Pelagicoccus sp. SDUM812003: one gene and its partner. Each later gene encodes a partner of the first gene's protein in a complex. Links are inferred from orthologs where the notes say so. Each region holds a gene or a part of one and is shown on either strand. Other genes may lie near its edges. The genes, in order: tsaE and tsaD.

The links.
Region 2: the proteins of tsaE (region 1) and tsaD are in contact, whole or in part, in a crystal structure (PDB 6N9A), measured with the Thermotoga maritima proteins. The link is inferred for Pelagicoccus sp. SDUM812003 from one-to-one orthologs. Residues at the interface, in WP_004082108.1 of Thermotoga maritima: Leu37, Gly38, Lys46, Lys57, Val59, Lys60, Ser61, Thr63, Phe64, Thr65, Leu66, Met67, Val69, Pro71, Tyr82, Arg83, Leu84, Asp86, Asp88, Phe89, Asp93, Ile128, Asp130, Glu131, Arg134; in WP_004082750.1 of Thermotoga maritima: Cys10, Asp11, Arg49, His50, Leu82, Gly84, Gly135, Gly136, Glu154, Thr155, Leu156, Asp157, Asp158, Ser159, Glu162, Asp165, Lys166, Arg169, Leu170, Tyr175, Lys213, Thr214, Leu217, Tyr218, Gln221, Arg222, Asn324.

The regions. Positions count from the first base shown.
Region 1 is NZ_JARXHY010000007.1:197,718-203,444, reverse strand. The notes cover bases 1,413-4,411. They hold tsaE (tRNA (adenosine(37)-N6)-threonylcarbamoyltransferase complex ATPase subunit type 1 TsaE), read left to right. Parts: upstream 1,413-2,694; coding sequence 2,695-3,129; downstream 3,130-4,411. Other genes in these bases: QEH54_RS11775 (aldose epimerase family protein), read right to left, coding at 3,216-4,229; QEH54_RS11785 (thiamine-phosphate kinase), read left to right, coding at 1,728-2,711; QEH54_RS11790 (type II CAAX endopeptidase family protein), read left to right, coding at 1,413-1,731. Also shown: tRNA (N(6)-L-threonylcarbamoyladenosine(37)-C(2))-methylthiotransferase MtaB, read right to left, coding at 1-850; more of QEH54_RS11790, read left to right, coding at 934-1,412; QEH54_RS11770 (twitching motility protein PilT), read right to left, coding at 4,421-5,413. UniProt on the Escherichia coli protein: Required for the formation of a threonylcarbamoyl group on adenosine at position 37 (t(6)A37) in tRNAs that read codons beginning with adenine.
Region 2 is NZ_JARXHY010000008.1:205,223-210,933, forward strand. The notes cover bases 1,183-4,165. They hold tsaD (tRNA (adenosine(37)-N6)-threonylcarbamoyltransferase complex transferase subunit TsaD), read right to left. Parts: upstream 3,199-4,165; coding sequence 2,167-3,198; downstream 1,183-2,166. Other genes in these bases: QEH54_RS13005 (isochorismatase family protein), read left to right, coding at 1,183-2,049; QEH54_RS13015 (CsgG/HfaB family protein), read left to right, coding at 3,393-4,165. Outside these bases: QEH54_RS12995 (hypothetical protein), read left to right, coding at 1-79; QEH54_RS13000 (hypothetical protein), read right to left, coding at 170-739; more of QEH54_RS13005, read left to right, coding at 880-1,182; more of QEH54_RS13015, read left to right, coding at 4,166-4,538; QEH54_RS13020 (SAM-dependent methyltransferase), read left to right, coding at 4,689-5,708.

The DNA of each region.
Region 1 (5,727 bases):
GCAGAACCTTGTCGCAACCGCTCTGCAGCGGTATGTGAAAAAACGGCAGCAAAGCGTGCTGCGGATCGTTCATCAACGCGAACAGCTCCGTCGGGATGGTGGTCGGCTCGATGCTGCTGATGCGGATGCGATCGATGCCGGGAATCGCGTTGAGCTTTTCCAAAACGGCGAGCAGCCCGCCACGCTTCGTCTCGTAGGTGCCGATGTTGACGCCGGTGATCACGATCTCGCGAATCCCCTGCGACGCCTTGAGGCGCGCCTCTTCCAGCAGATTTTCCATGTCCCGAGCCCGGGCCGCGCCGCGAGCGAAGGGGATGATGCAGAAACTGCACACGAAACTGCAGCCGTCCTGGATCTTCAGGTTGGCCCGCTGGTTGAAAGGCACATCGCCAAAGTTCCGAATGGAGAAATCCTCCTTGCTGATGCGTTCGCGGATGATGACCGGCTTCTCGTTCTTCTCCTGGCCGACGTAGTCGATCACGCTCATCTTCTCCTGGTTGCCGATGATCAAGTCGACACCGCCAATTTCGGCGATCTCCTTGGCTCCCATTTGCGAGTAGCAGCCGATCACCGCCGTGTAGGCTTCGGGGTTCCTTCGAACGAACTGCCGGATGGTCTGCCGGCATTTCGAGTCGGCCAGGTTGGTCACGGTGCAGGTGTTGATGATGCCGAGATCCGCGGGCTCGCCGAAGGGCACGATCTCGTAGCCACGCTGCTCCAGTCCCTGCTGAATCAGCAGCGTTTCCGACTGGTTCAAGCGGCAGCCGAGGGTGTGCAGGCAAGCGCGTTTCTTGGCGACGTCATTCATGGCGAAACCGACCTTCCATAGAGCAAGAACGCGGATTGTCATGCAAAAAGCTCCCTTCGCCCGCCGAATCCGAGGTCGGTTAACACGTTTTTGAACTCGCCCCGCGCTCGCATCTGCATTCCTTCATGGACGTCTTTTCCATGATCGCCGATTCCACCGAACAGAAACTCACGGACGCCGCCGCCAACGCCCTTCCCAGATGGAACATCGGCGCCGCCGACTTTGGCATCTTCATCGCCCTGCTCTTTTCCAGCATGGTGGTCGTCTCGGCTTTGGCGGCGAAAATAGCCCATTGGGCCGTGGGACCGACCGAAGAAGGAAGCGACCCGCCGCTGATCGTCTTCCTCGCCGGAAATCTCGGCACCCAGCTGGGCATGGTGGCGGCCTTCGCCGCGTTCATCCTGATCACCCGCCATCAGCACCAGGAAAGCGCCTCCCGCCCGTCACAAGTGAAGTCGGTCCGCCGCTCCGCCCTCATCGGACTCAAGTGGCTGGCCATCTCCTATCCGGTTATGATTGGAGTGAACCTGATCTGGAAAGTGGTCCTGCAGGGGTTGGGCTTCGAGCAGGTGACCCAAGACCCGATCCGTCTGGTGCAAGAGGGAGGCTCTTTGGCCGAGAGAACCATGATCTACACCATGATCGTGCTGGTCGCCCCGGTGTGCGAGGAGCTGGTGTTTCGGGGGGCGATCTTCCGATTTCTCCACCACAGATTCCCCCTGACCGCCGCCACGGCCATTTCCGCCGCCCTCTTCGCTCTGATCCACTTCAACCTCTACAGTTTCGCTCCCCTTTTCGTGATCGGCGTCACCCTGGCGCTCGCCTATCGAGAGTCCGGCTCCTTGCTCTCCGCTGTGGTGCTGCACGCCGTTTTCAATACCATCAACCTGTTTATCATCCTGCTCTTTCCCGACGTCACGTGAGCCCCTTCACCTCAGATACCCACCAATCCATCGCCACGCTCGGCGAAGTCGAACTCATCAAGCGGATCCGCGACTGGCTGGGCGACGCGAATCCCGCCCCACCCGAGGGCATCGGCGACGACTGCGCCCGCTTCCAACCAAGTCGAAACGACGTGCGGCAGCTCGTCACCACCGACCCGGTCATCTATGGCTACCACTTCGATGACCAGCTCTCGCCCGAGCAGACCGCGGGCAAACTCGCCAAACGAAACCTCAGCGACGTGGCCGCCATGGGAGGAACGCCGCGCATCGCCACCGTCAGCCTAGCCCTTCCGCAAAACGTCTCGATCGCGTGGATACAGCGTTTCTACGAAACGCTCTCCAAGCTCGGAAGACGCTATCGGTTTCAAATCGTAGGCGGCGACATTTCCGGATCCGACGGGTTCCTCGGAGCATTCCTCACCTTGATCGGCGAAACCGAGCCCGGGCACCCCGGTTTGCTCCGCCACCGAGCGCAGCCAGGGAGTCCACTCTACGTATCCGGGGCCATCGGAGGAACGCGACTCTGCAAGCACTACGACTTCGAACCGAGACTGGAGGAAGGTCGATGGCTAGCCCGAAGCGGCGCCTGTCTCTCCTGCACGGACCTGAGCGACGGACTTGGAAAAGACCTCAAGAACATCCTGTCTCCAACTACTGGATGCAGCATCGACTGCGCTTTGCTTCCGATTTCCGACGACGCGATTCGAACGTCGAAGGATTCCGGACACACGAAATTCCACCATGCGTTCAACGATGGCGAGGACTACGAGCTTCTCTTCGCCCTGGACCCAAAGGCGGATCTTCGGGAATTCGAAGCCGCTTGGAGTGGGAATTTCGATACGCCACTTACCCGCATCGGCACCTTCGACGCCTTGGGAAGCGGTTCCGAGGAAAGCCCTCTCAAACTCATCAACGCCCCAGACTCGCTTCACGTTTCAGGCTATGAACATCTTAGATAAGCTGGCTCGGGGCATCGTCACATCCCAAGCGGAAGAAACGATCGAAATCGCCCGCAATCTGGCGACCGTTCTCCCCGAGGAGGCAGTGCTGGCATTGGAAGGCGATCTGGGAGCCGGAAAAACCACTTTCGTGAAAGGCCTAGCAGAGCGCTGGCGTATCCAAGAGCCCATCACGAGCCCGACCTTCAATATCTACAATCTATACCAAGGCGATCGGCAGCTGGCCCACATGGACGCCTATCGCCTGGAGAAGTCGCCCGAGATCTGGGAGGAACTGATGCTGGAAGAGCTGATCGCGCCTCCGTTCTGCCTCGCCATCGAATGGCCCAGCAAGCTGGCGTTCATTCCTTGGACCATTACCCATACCCTTCGCTTCGATGCCCGGGGCGACGAGCGAAAAATCACCCTCATCTCGTAGGATGCCTCGGTCGGAGAAAAAAGGGACGCGCCTCCAGCGAGGCGCGTCGTGTATCAAAAATCCTGCTACTTCCGAAACCGTTTCGCCTAGCGAACGCCGAACGCGTATACCGTCTTCGACTTAAAAACCTCTCCCGGGCGCAAGGTCGTCGTCGGGAAATGGCCGATGTTGGGCGAATTCGGAAAGTGCTGCGTCTCCAGACAGAAGCCGCTGCGCTTTTGGTAGACCGTTCCACCTTTTCCCTTCAGCGAGCCATCGAGAAAGTTGCCCGAATAGAACTGAACACCTGGCTCAGTGGTGTAGACCTTCATCTCGCGTCCTGACTTCGGATCCCAAGCGGTAGCGGCCAGAGCGAACTCGTCGGGCCTCTTGTCGATGACCCAGTTGTGATCGAAGCCGCCGCGGGACGATACCACCCCTGCTTCGTCCACATCCTGACCGATCGCCTTGGCTTGGCGAAAATCCATGCCACAGCCCGCTACCGGTACGATCGCTCCCGTAGGAATGCCGCCGTCATCGGTCGCGGTGTAGAACTCCGAATTGATCTGCAGCTCGTGATCCAGCGGCGAGGGGCCAGCATGACCGGCGAGGTTGAAATAGGCGTGATTGGTCGGATTGTAGACCGTGGTCTTGTCTGCAGTGGCTTCGTATTCGATCACCCACTCGTTAGCATCGGTGAGCTTGTAGATCACAGTGGCCTGCAGATTGCCCGGATAGCCTTCCTCTCCATCCTTGCTCAGGTAGCTCAGCTTCACGCCCGTGAACCCGTCACCCGAGATCTCCTCCGCATCCCAAACCACCTTGTCGAAACCACGCTTGCCGCCGTGCAAGTGGTTTTTCCCGTCGTTGGCGTGCAATCCGGAAACATACGTTCCGTCCAGGCAAAATGAGCAGTCCCCGATTCGGTTTCCAAAACGTCCGATGATCGCTCCGAAATACGCGTCGTTGTGGTCCTGATACTCCTCGACGGTTTCGAAGCCAAGCGTCACATCCGCCAGTGTTCCGTCACGGTCCGGTACGTGAATTTCGGATACGATGCCACCGAAATTGGTGAGCTTCAGCTTCATGCCGTTTTTGTTTTCGAGCGTAAAGAACTCCATAGGTCAGAGAATTGCGTTTTGTTTGAGAGAGAAGACCGACGCCGCTTTCCAGCAGCCACCCCGATTCTAGCCAAGTCATTAGCGATGCAAGCCTCATTTCCCCGCTTTTATAAGCGGAGCGAATATTGGATGCGAAACCCGCCAACCGCTCTGCTCCTGCCCGATCGCCAGCGAGCGAGCGTTCGAAACGCCTAATTCGCTTCGCCGAGCATCTTGCCGAACACCATGCGGCCGCCGCTGGTGGGTATGATGCTGTCGACCTCGATCAAAACGGTGCTTCCGACCAGATCGGCTCCGTTGTTGACCACGACCATGGAGCCGTCCTCCAGATACCCCACCCCCTGGCTGTCCTCCTTGCCGATCTTGACCAGCTTCACGGAAAGAGTTTCGCCCACTTCCACTTCGCGCGAAAGGGCCTTGGACAGGCCAAGCATGTCCACGAAAGGGATTCCCTCCTGACGCGCTCGCCTGATCAGTCCCTCGCTAGTGGTCAGCAAGCGCCCCTTGAGGCTGCTCACCACGAACATCAGCTTCTCCTCGCGGCTCTGCTTGCGGTCGACGTCGCTGTCCACCACCCGCACCTCCACATGATCGAAGTCGCGAAGCTCCGACAGCGTCTTGAGGCCGCGTTTTCCGCGATTGCGCTCCTCCTCGACGGCCGAATTGTTCAGCTCGTTCAGCTCGTCCAGAATGAACTTCGGCAAAAACAGCACGTCGCCCAGCATGCGGGCCTGACAGAGCTTTGAGACGCGGCCATCCACCAGGCAGCTGTCGTCCAGCACCACCAGCGGCGCTTCCACGCGCTGCGGCTCGAAGCGGACGTACGGAATCACGAGGTTGAACTCGTCCTTTCCCCGCAGCGCGATGACCGCGGACAGATAGGTGATCACGATGAAAACTCCAATGCGCGAGATGTAGATGACCTGAGCGTCGCCTTCCTCGAAAAGCGGAGAGATGGAGATGAAATGCGAAGCCAGAATGCCCATCAGCAAGCCAAATGTCATCGCCGACAGCCCCCGCAGAGAGAAGCCCTTGAGCAGGATGTCGACCAGCACCAGCAAAGCGCCGATCAAAATCGCCACCGTGATGGTCAACGCCGGTCCGCCAACTTCCGGATAAGCGTAGGAAACGGCCAGACCCGCCAAGACGCAAAACGCCATGAGGATCAATCGGAGTACGAGCACGGTTTGGTTCATTAGAAAAGCGGGACGGGGACGCTGGATTCGGGGAGCTCAGAGGCGTTTCTACAAATAAGCCCCTTAATAGCAGTCACTTAATCTCGCCAAGGCGATGGGTTCAATCTGAAAACAGCTGATAGATGAAAAGCGCGACCGGCAAGCCGATGAAAACTCCCATCGCCCAATAAATTATTCGCTTGGCGCGATCTGCCTGTTCACTGTTTTCTGGCGGCTCTTCCACTGAATCTTTCCTCCTCACGAACCCTATGACGCTCCTCCACGCAGTAAAGTCCGAAAGCGAGCGCGATCTGGCTGCCTGG
Region 2 (5,711 bases), on another replicon or contig:
CCTGCCGCAGCAGTTTCCGAAATCGCTCCGCCAACGTCTCGCTCGGGAGATCGAAGCGGTTCTAGAGGCGCTCAGATAGCGCCCCGCCACTGCGAGTTCCGCCGCGACTAGTGTAAACCCAGCCCTGCTCAGCCGCGCTTCCCAGCGACCCAATCGAAAAACGCCAAGCCTAGTCTGCCGACTCGTCCTTTTTCTCTGGCGCCTCTTCCGATGCGTCGTCATCGCCGCCAGAATCCAGGTCGCCGCCTTCGATGATGAACGACAGCTTTTCCTCGTTTTCGAAAAAGAACTGCGGCTCCAGAGCGACCTGCGGCACTAGAAACTCCCGCTTGCTGGGACGGTGCACGTAGCGGGTATACTTGCGGTTTCGGGCCTTCACTCGCAGCACCCGCCGACGCTCCAGCATCAAAGCCAAAAAGTGCTTCAACTCGCTGTTCTCCTCCGAAAGCGTCGCTTCCTCCTCCCCCTCGAACAAGCTGATGAACAGATTGTCCGCGGTCAGCTTGAGAGCTTCCGCCTCCTCCTTGCCATCGTCCGGCTTCGGCTTGAAGACCTGAGTCCAGCGACAGATCTCCTCGCCCGGCAACTCCACCTGGTCGCGCTCGACGAAGGCCACGTCCACGCGCTGCAGTTCGCCGTCCTCGGTCTTCACCAAGGCGCTGGACACGCGCTCGTCCTTCTCAAACTCCCTATTGCTCAAATAGGACTTCCTCGCCACCGGGCTAATATGCCAATCCATGCCCATTCTCTATTTGAGCCCTAGAGCCGCTGGCTAGAAAAATCTCCGGCTTCTTATTGATTCCCTCCACGGATTGCTCTTTAAGCTTCTCACTTCTCGCGGCTTAAGCCGACCAAAAAACTCAAATCCAGCATCGCAGCATGCAAATCAACCGCAAGGTTCGCCCTGAAATCCTCGACTCCGTCGCCCTGCTCGTTCTCGACGCGCAAGACGTCTTCATCGACACCCTCCACAACAAGGACGCCTTTCTCAAGCGCGCCGCATTCGCCATCGAGGCCGCCCGCTGCCTGCGCATCCAGACCATATTCACCGAACAAGTCCCCGAAAAGCTGGGACGCACCAACTCCAGCCTCTACAAGCTGGCCAAGAACCCCAAGGTCTTCGGCAAGCACACCTTCTCCGCCCTCGGAGCCGCCGGCATGGACCGCTTCCTGCGCGAAAAGGAAATCTACCACCTGCTGATCATCGGACTGGAAACGCCAATCTGCGTCTACCAAACCGGACTGCAGGCCACCGACGAGGATGTAGACGCCACTTTCTTCAGCGATTGCCTCGGAGCCCGCCGCGCGGAGGACGAAGGACCCGCTCTCGACGCCCTCAAGCGCATCGGCTGCCAGGTGCTACCCTCGGAAACGGTTTTCTACAGCCTGCTGGGCGACGTTCATAACCCCTACTTCCGCCCCTTCACCAAACTAGTGAAGGCCTTCGGAGATCCCGACTTCTCCCTCGAGACCTACCTGGAAAACCGCGTCGCTCCCGCCGAGGACTCCCCGCGCGAGGTTCGTCAAAAACAGAGACCCCCACAAGGAGAGCAGCCAAGCGAAAGCGACGAGCATCAGGACAACCAAGCTTCCGATGATAGCGACGACGAGCGAAACGAGCAGCGACGCGGTCGTCGCCGCGGTCGCCGACGGGGCCGAGGACGCGGTCGCGATCGAGACAACCGCCAGGACGGCGGGGAGCGACCTGATTCCGAGCGTCCGAACGACGACGGTTCCTCCTCATCCGAATCCCGCCACCAAGGAAGGCCGAGCGAGCAACCGGACCCGACGCCCTCGAAAGGCGAACGCGAGCTGTCACCGACGCCCGCCGCCGCTGTAGAGCCCAAGGCGCCAGACGCCTCGACGCCTGATTCGGAGGCCGAACAGCCGAAATCCGCCAAAAAGGCAGCCAAGAAAACCGCCCGAAAAACAGCGAAGAAGGCCGCCAAGAAAGTTGCCAAAAAAGCGGCGAAGAAGGCCGCCAAGAAAGCGGCTAGAAAAGTCGCCAAAAAAGAAGAGCCCCAGCCCGAGTCTAACCAAGGCGAATAGGCCTGATTCTGCCACCTTCAGGTAGCCGTAGTCGGCGGGCGGTCGGAGATTAACGATCCCCCGCTCACCTGCTACTTGACCTAGTTCGCGAAGCCTCTCGCCGAAAAGCGTTCTAAATCAGCCGAGCTGCTCGATCTGCAATGCTGGATACACATCCAGCTCCCGCGTTTGTCGGGATTTCTCGAATACGTGACTGAAGGCGATCATTCCGGCGTTGTCGCCAGTGTGGCAACGCTGAGCGAGCAAGCTTTTTACCTGTCGACGCTTCGCCAGCTGCTCGAATCGATGGCGTAGATTTCCATTGTTGGATACGCCTCCCGAGAGGCCAATGCTTTTGTAGCCGCCTCGCTTCAGCGCAATGTCGGTTTTCCGTATCAACGCATCAACTACTGCCTCTTGGTAGGAGGAGCAGAGATGAGACAGCTCTCGCTCCACCGCCTGCGTATCCATTTTCTCCAACTGATAGCGTAGACTGGTCTTCAATCCGGAAAAGCTGAAATCCAAGCGTTTCTTATCCATCAAGGCCCGCGGAAAGCCATAGGCTTTGGCATCGCCGCCCGCAGCGAGTTTTTCCAGCTTCGGTCCGCCTGGATAGCCAAGGGCCAGTAGCTTCGCGCCCTTATCGAGGGCCTCTCCGGCTGCATCATCAATGGTCGAACCCAACAGTTTCAAAGAGCGGTCCGTATCGATGCGAGCGAGCAAGGTGTTGCCTCCCGATACGACCAGCGACAAATGCGGAAGCAAATCCTTCTCCAGATTGGCATCGAACGCCTCAGGGTCAGTTTCGTAAACGGGAAGGAATGGCGAATGAGCGTGGGCCCGAAGGTGATTCACTCCGTAAACCGGCACCTGCCACGCGACCGCTAACGCCTTGGCCACCGAGAGGCCCATGGCCAAGCAAGCGGCAAGGCCCGGACCGGTAGTCACTGCGATTTCATCGATCCGATCAAATCCATTCGCCGAGCGAGCTTCCTTGAGCAATGGCCCGAAATTATTGAGATGCTCGCGGCTAGCGAGATCCGGTACCACACCGCCGTATTCGGCATGCAAAGACACCTGGCTGCTGATCCATTCGCCCACCAAGCCCCTGCCGGGCTCGAACAGAGCGAGGGCCGACTCGTCGCAGGAACTTTCGATGGCAAGCAGCATTTCGACCACTGCATTACGCCTCTCGACTCGACGCGCAACCAAATAGCGGTCAGGCCCTTACTTGAATCGCCCCCCCTCCGCCTTCGGCCCGGCAAATAAGGTTTGAAGCGAACCCTTAGGTGGGTGAAGATAACCCTTGGTTGGATCCAACCCTCCCAAACTGTTACAACAACCACCTAATCCTAACTCAGCTCATGAAAAAAGCCTTCCTCCCGCTGGTGGTCGCGTGCGCGACTGCAGCGTCATCCTATGCCGACTACCTCGCTTACGCCGAAATAAAGGGCGACCTGATCCCCCTTCCGGAGAGCCTCGACGCCATCGCCGAAAACCAGCCGATGGACCTGATCAAGGTCCAGTACGGCGACTACGAAGGGCCGAAAACGCGCATCGGCGTGCTTCCGGTCGAAAACTCTTCTTCCACCGCCACCCATTCCATCAGCTACGGAAACGGGCAGACCATCAAATACTCGGCGGCCGACTTCAACCAGGTCCCGGTCAACGGCATCGACGCCATGATCACCGACATCCTCAACAACACCGGTCGCTTCCGCATCGTGGAGCGCGAGGTGCTCGGCAACCTGCTCGACGAGCAGGACCTAGGCGCCTCCGGACGCGTGGCCCAGCCCTCAGCTGCCAAGGTCGGAAAAGTCCTCGGGGCGAACACCTTCATCAAAGCGGTGGTCACCTCCTACGAGCCGAACTACAAAGGAAACAGCATCGGACTGGGCGGCCTCACCGGCGGAGCCCTCGCTGGCGTGCGAGTGGGCGGCAGCAAGTCCATGGTGCAGATGGCCTTTCGCCTTATCGACGCGGAAACCAGCGAGGTGACCTTCTCCAAGCAGGTCACCGTGGTGACTTCCTCCAAGAGCCTTGGCTTCGGCGGCGGAGCCTGGGGGGGCAGCGGCGCCGCCGGCGGCGCCTTCAGCAATTTCTCGAAATCCCCAATCGGCAAGGCCATGATCGTCGCCGTCAATGTAGGCATCTACGAGCTGATCAAGCAGATCGGTCTCGAACCGACCGAGGGCTCGGTGATCCAAGTCGCTCCCAACGGCCAGGTGGTGATCAATCTCGGGGAAAACGCGGTGGACAACGGCCAGGTCCTGCAAGCCATCAGCAAGGGCGAGGAATTCATCGACCCGGATACCGGTCTCTCGCTGGGGGCCATGGAAACCGCTCTGGGAAATCTGAAAATCGTGAAGGTCCAGGAAAAGTTCTCGTTCGCCCAAGCGGTCGACTTCGACGCCAGCGCCCTCTCCCGAGGCGACAAGGTCGTATCCGCCGCCCCGGTGGGCGAAATCGAATACGGCGAAGACTGGAACTTGAAAGGCAAGCGAAAGTAGTAGTCGAGGCAGCCCGCAGCTCAGCACCTTTGATGGACCCGCTTGTTCGCTCAAGCGGGTCTTTTTTCACGAGGCCCAACCCCGTTCAAGACCCTATCAGCGGCTTGACCCAGGGCCAACGCCGCGAATGCTGCACCCGCTCACGTTTTCATGACTGAACTTCCCACGCCTTCTTCCGAACTGCTCGACGCCCTGGCCGCCCAGGCCAACGCCGCCGGCTTCATCGAGCTGCCCGATTTCATCGAAACCGCGCTCTACCACCCCCAGCACGGATACTATATAAAAGAGCGGCAGCGGGTGGGACGAAACCCGCAGTCCGACTTTTACACTTCCGTAAGCCTCCGAGCAGCTTTCGCCGAGATCATCATCGAGGCGGCCTGCGATCGCCTTCGCTCCCTAGAAATCGACCCATCCGACGCCCATTGGGTGGAAATCGGAGCGGAACCGGACAGCTCGCTCCTTAGCCCGGAAGGGCATCCCTTTCGCAGCCTTGCCACTATAGGATTCGGGCAACCCATCGAGATTCCCTCGCCAGCAGTGGTTTTCTCCAACGAGCTTTTCGACGCCCAGAGCTTCCGCCAAGTCAGGGTCGCTTCTGGCGATTGGAAGGAATACGGTCTCAGATTCGAAGATCGCGAGCTTCGCTGGCAACAGCGAGAGACGCTCAGCGACGAGGCCACATCCTACCTGCGCCCCCTGCCCGATCAGCGTCCCGAAGGCTACACCATCGATCTTCCCACCGGAGCCAACAGCCTGGCACGTTCGATCGTCAACCAGCCCTGGGATGGAGTCTTCATCGCCTTCGACTACGGAAAAACCTGGCAATCCCTCCTACACGACACGCCCCAAGGCAGCTGTCGAGGCTACTTCCGCCACCAGATTATTCCCGACATCCTGCAATCGCCCGGCTGCATCGACATCACCCACCACATTTGCTGGGACGATCTGGAGAGCGCCCTCAAGCAGTCCGGCTTCGTAGACCTCTCGCTGCAGAGCCAAGAGTCCTTCATCATTCGCCGAGCGCCGAGCTTCCTGCAAAAGGTCTTCGATCCCTCGCGCTCCAGCCTCGACCCTATCCGTCGAAAGCTCAAGGAACTCACCCACCCCTCGCTCATGGGACAAAAATTCCAAGCCCTTTCCGCGACACGCCTCTCCACTCCGCGAGCGTAGCGC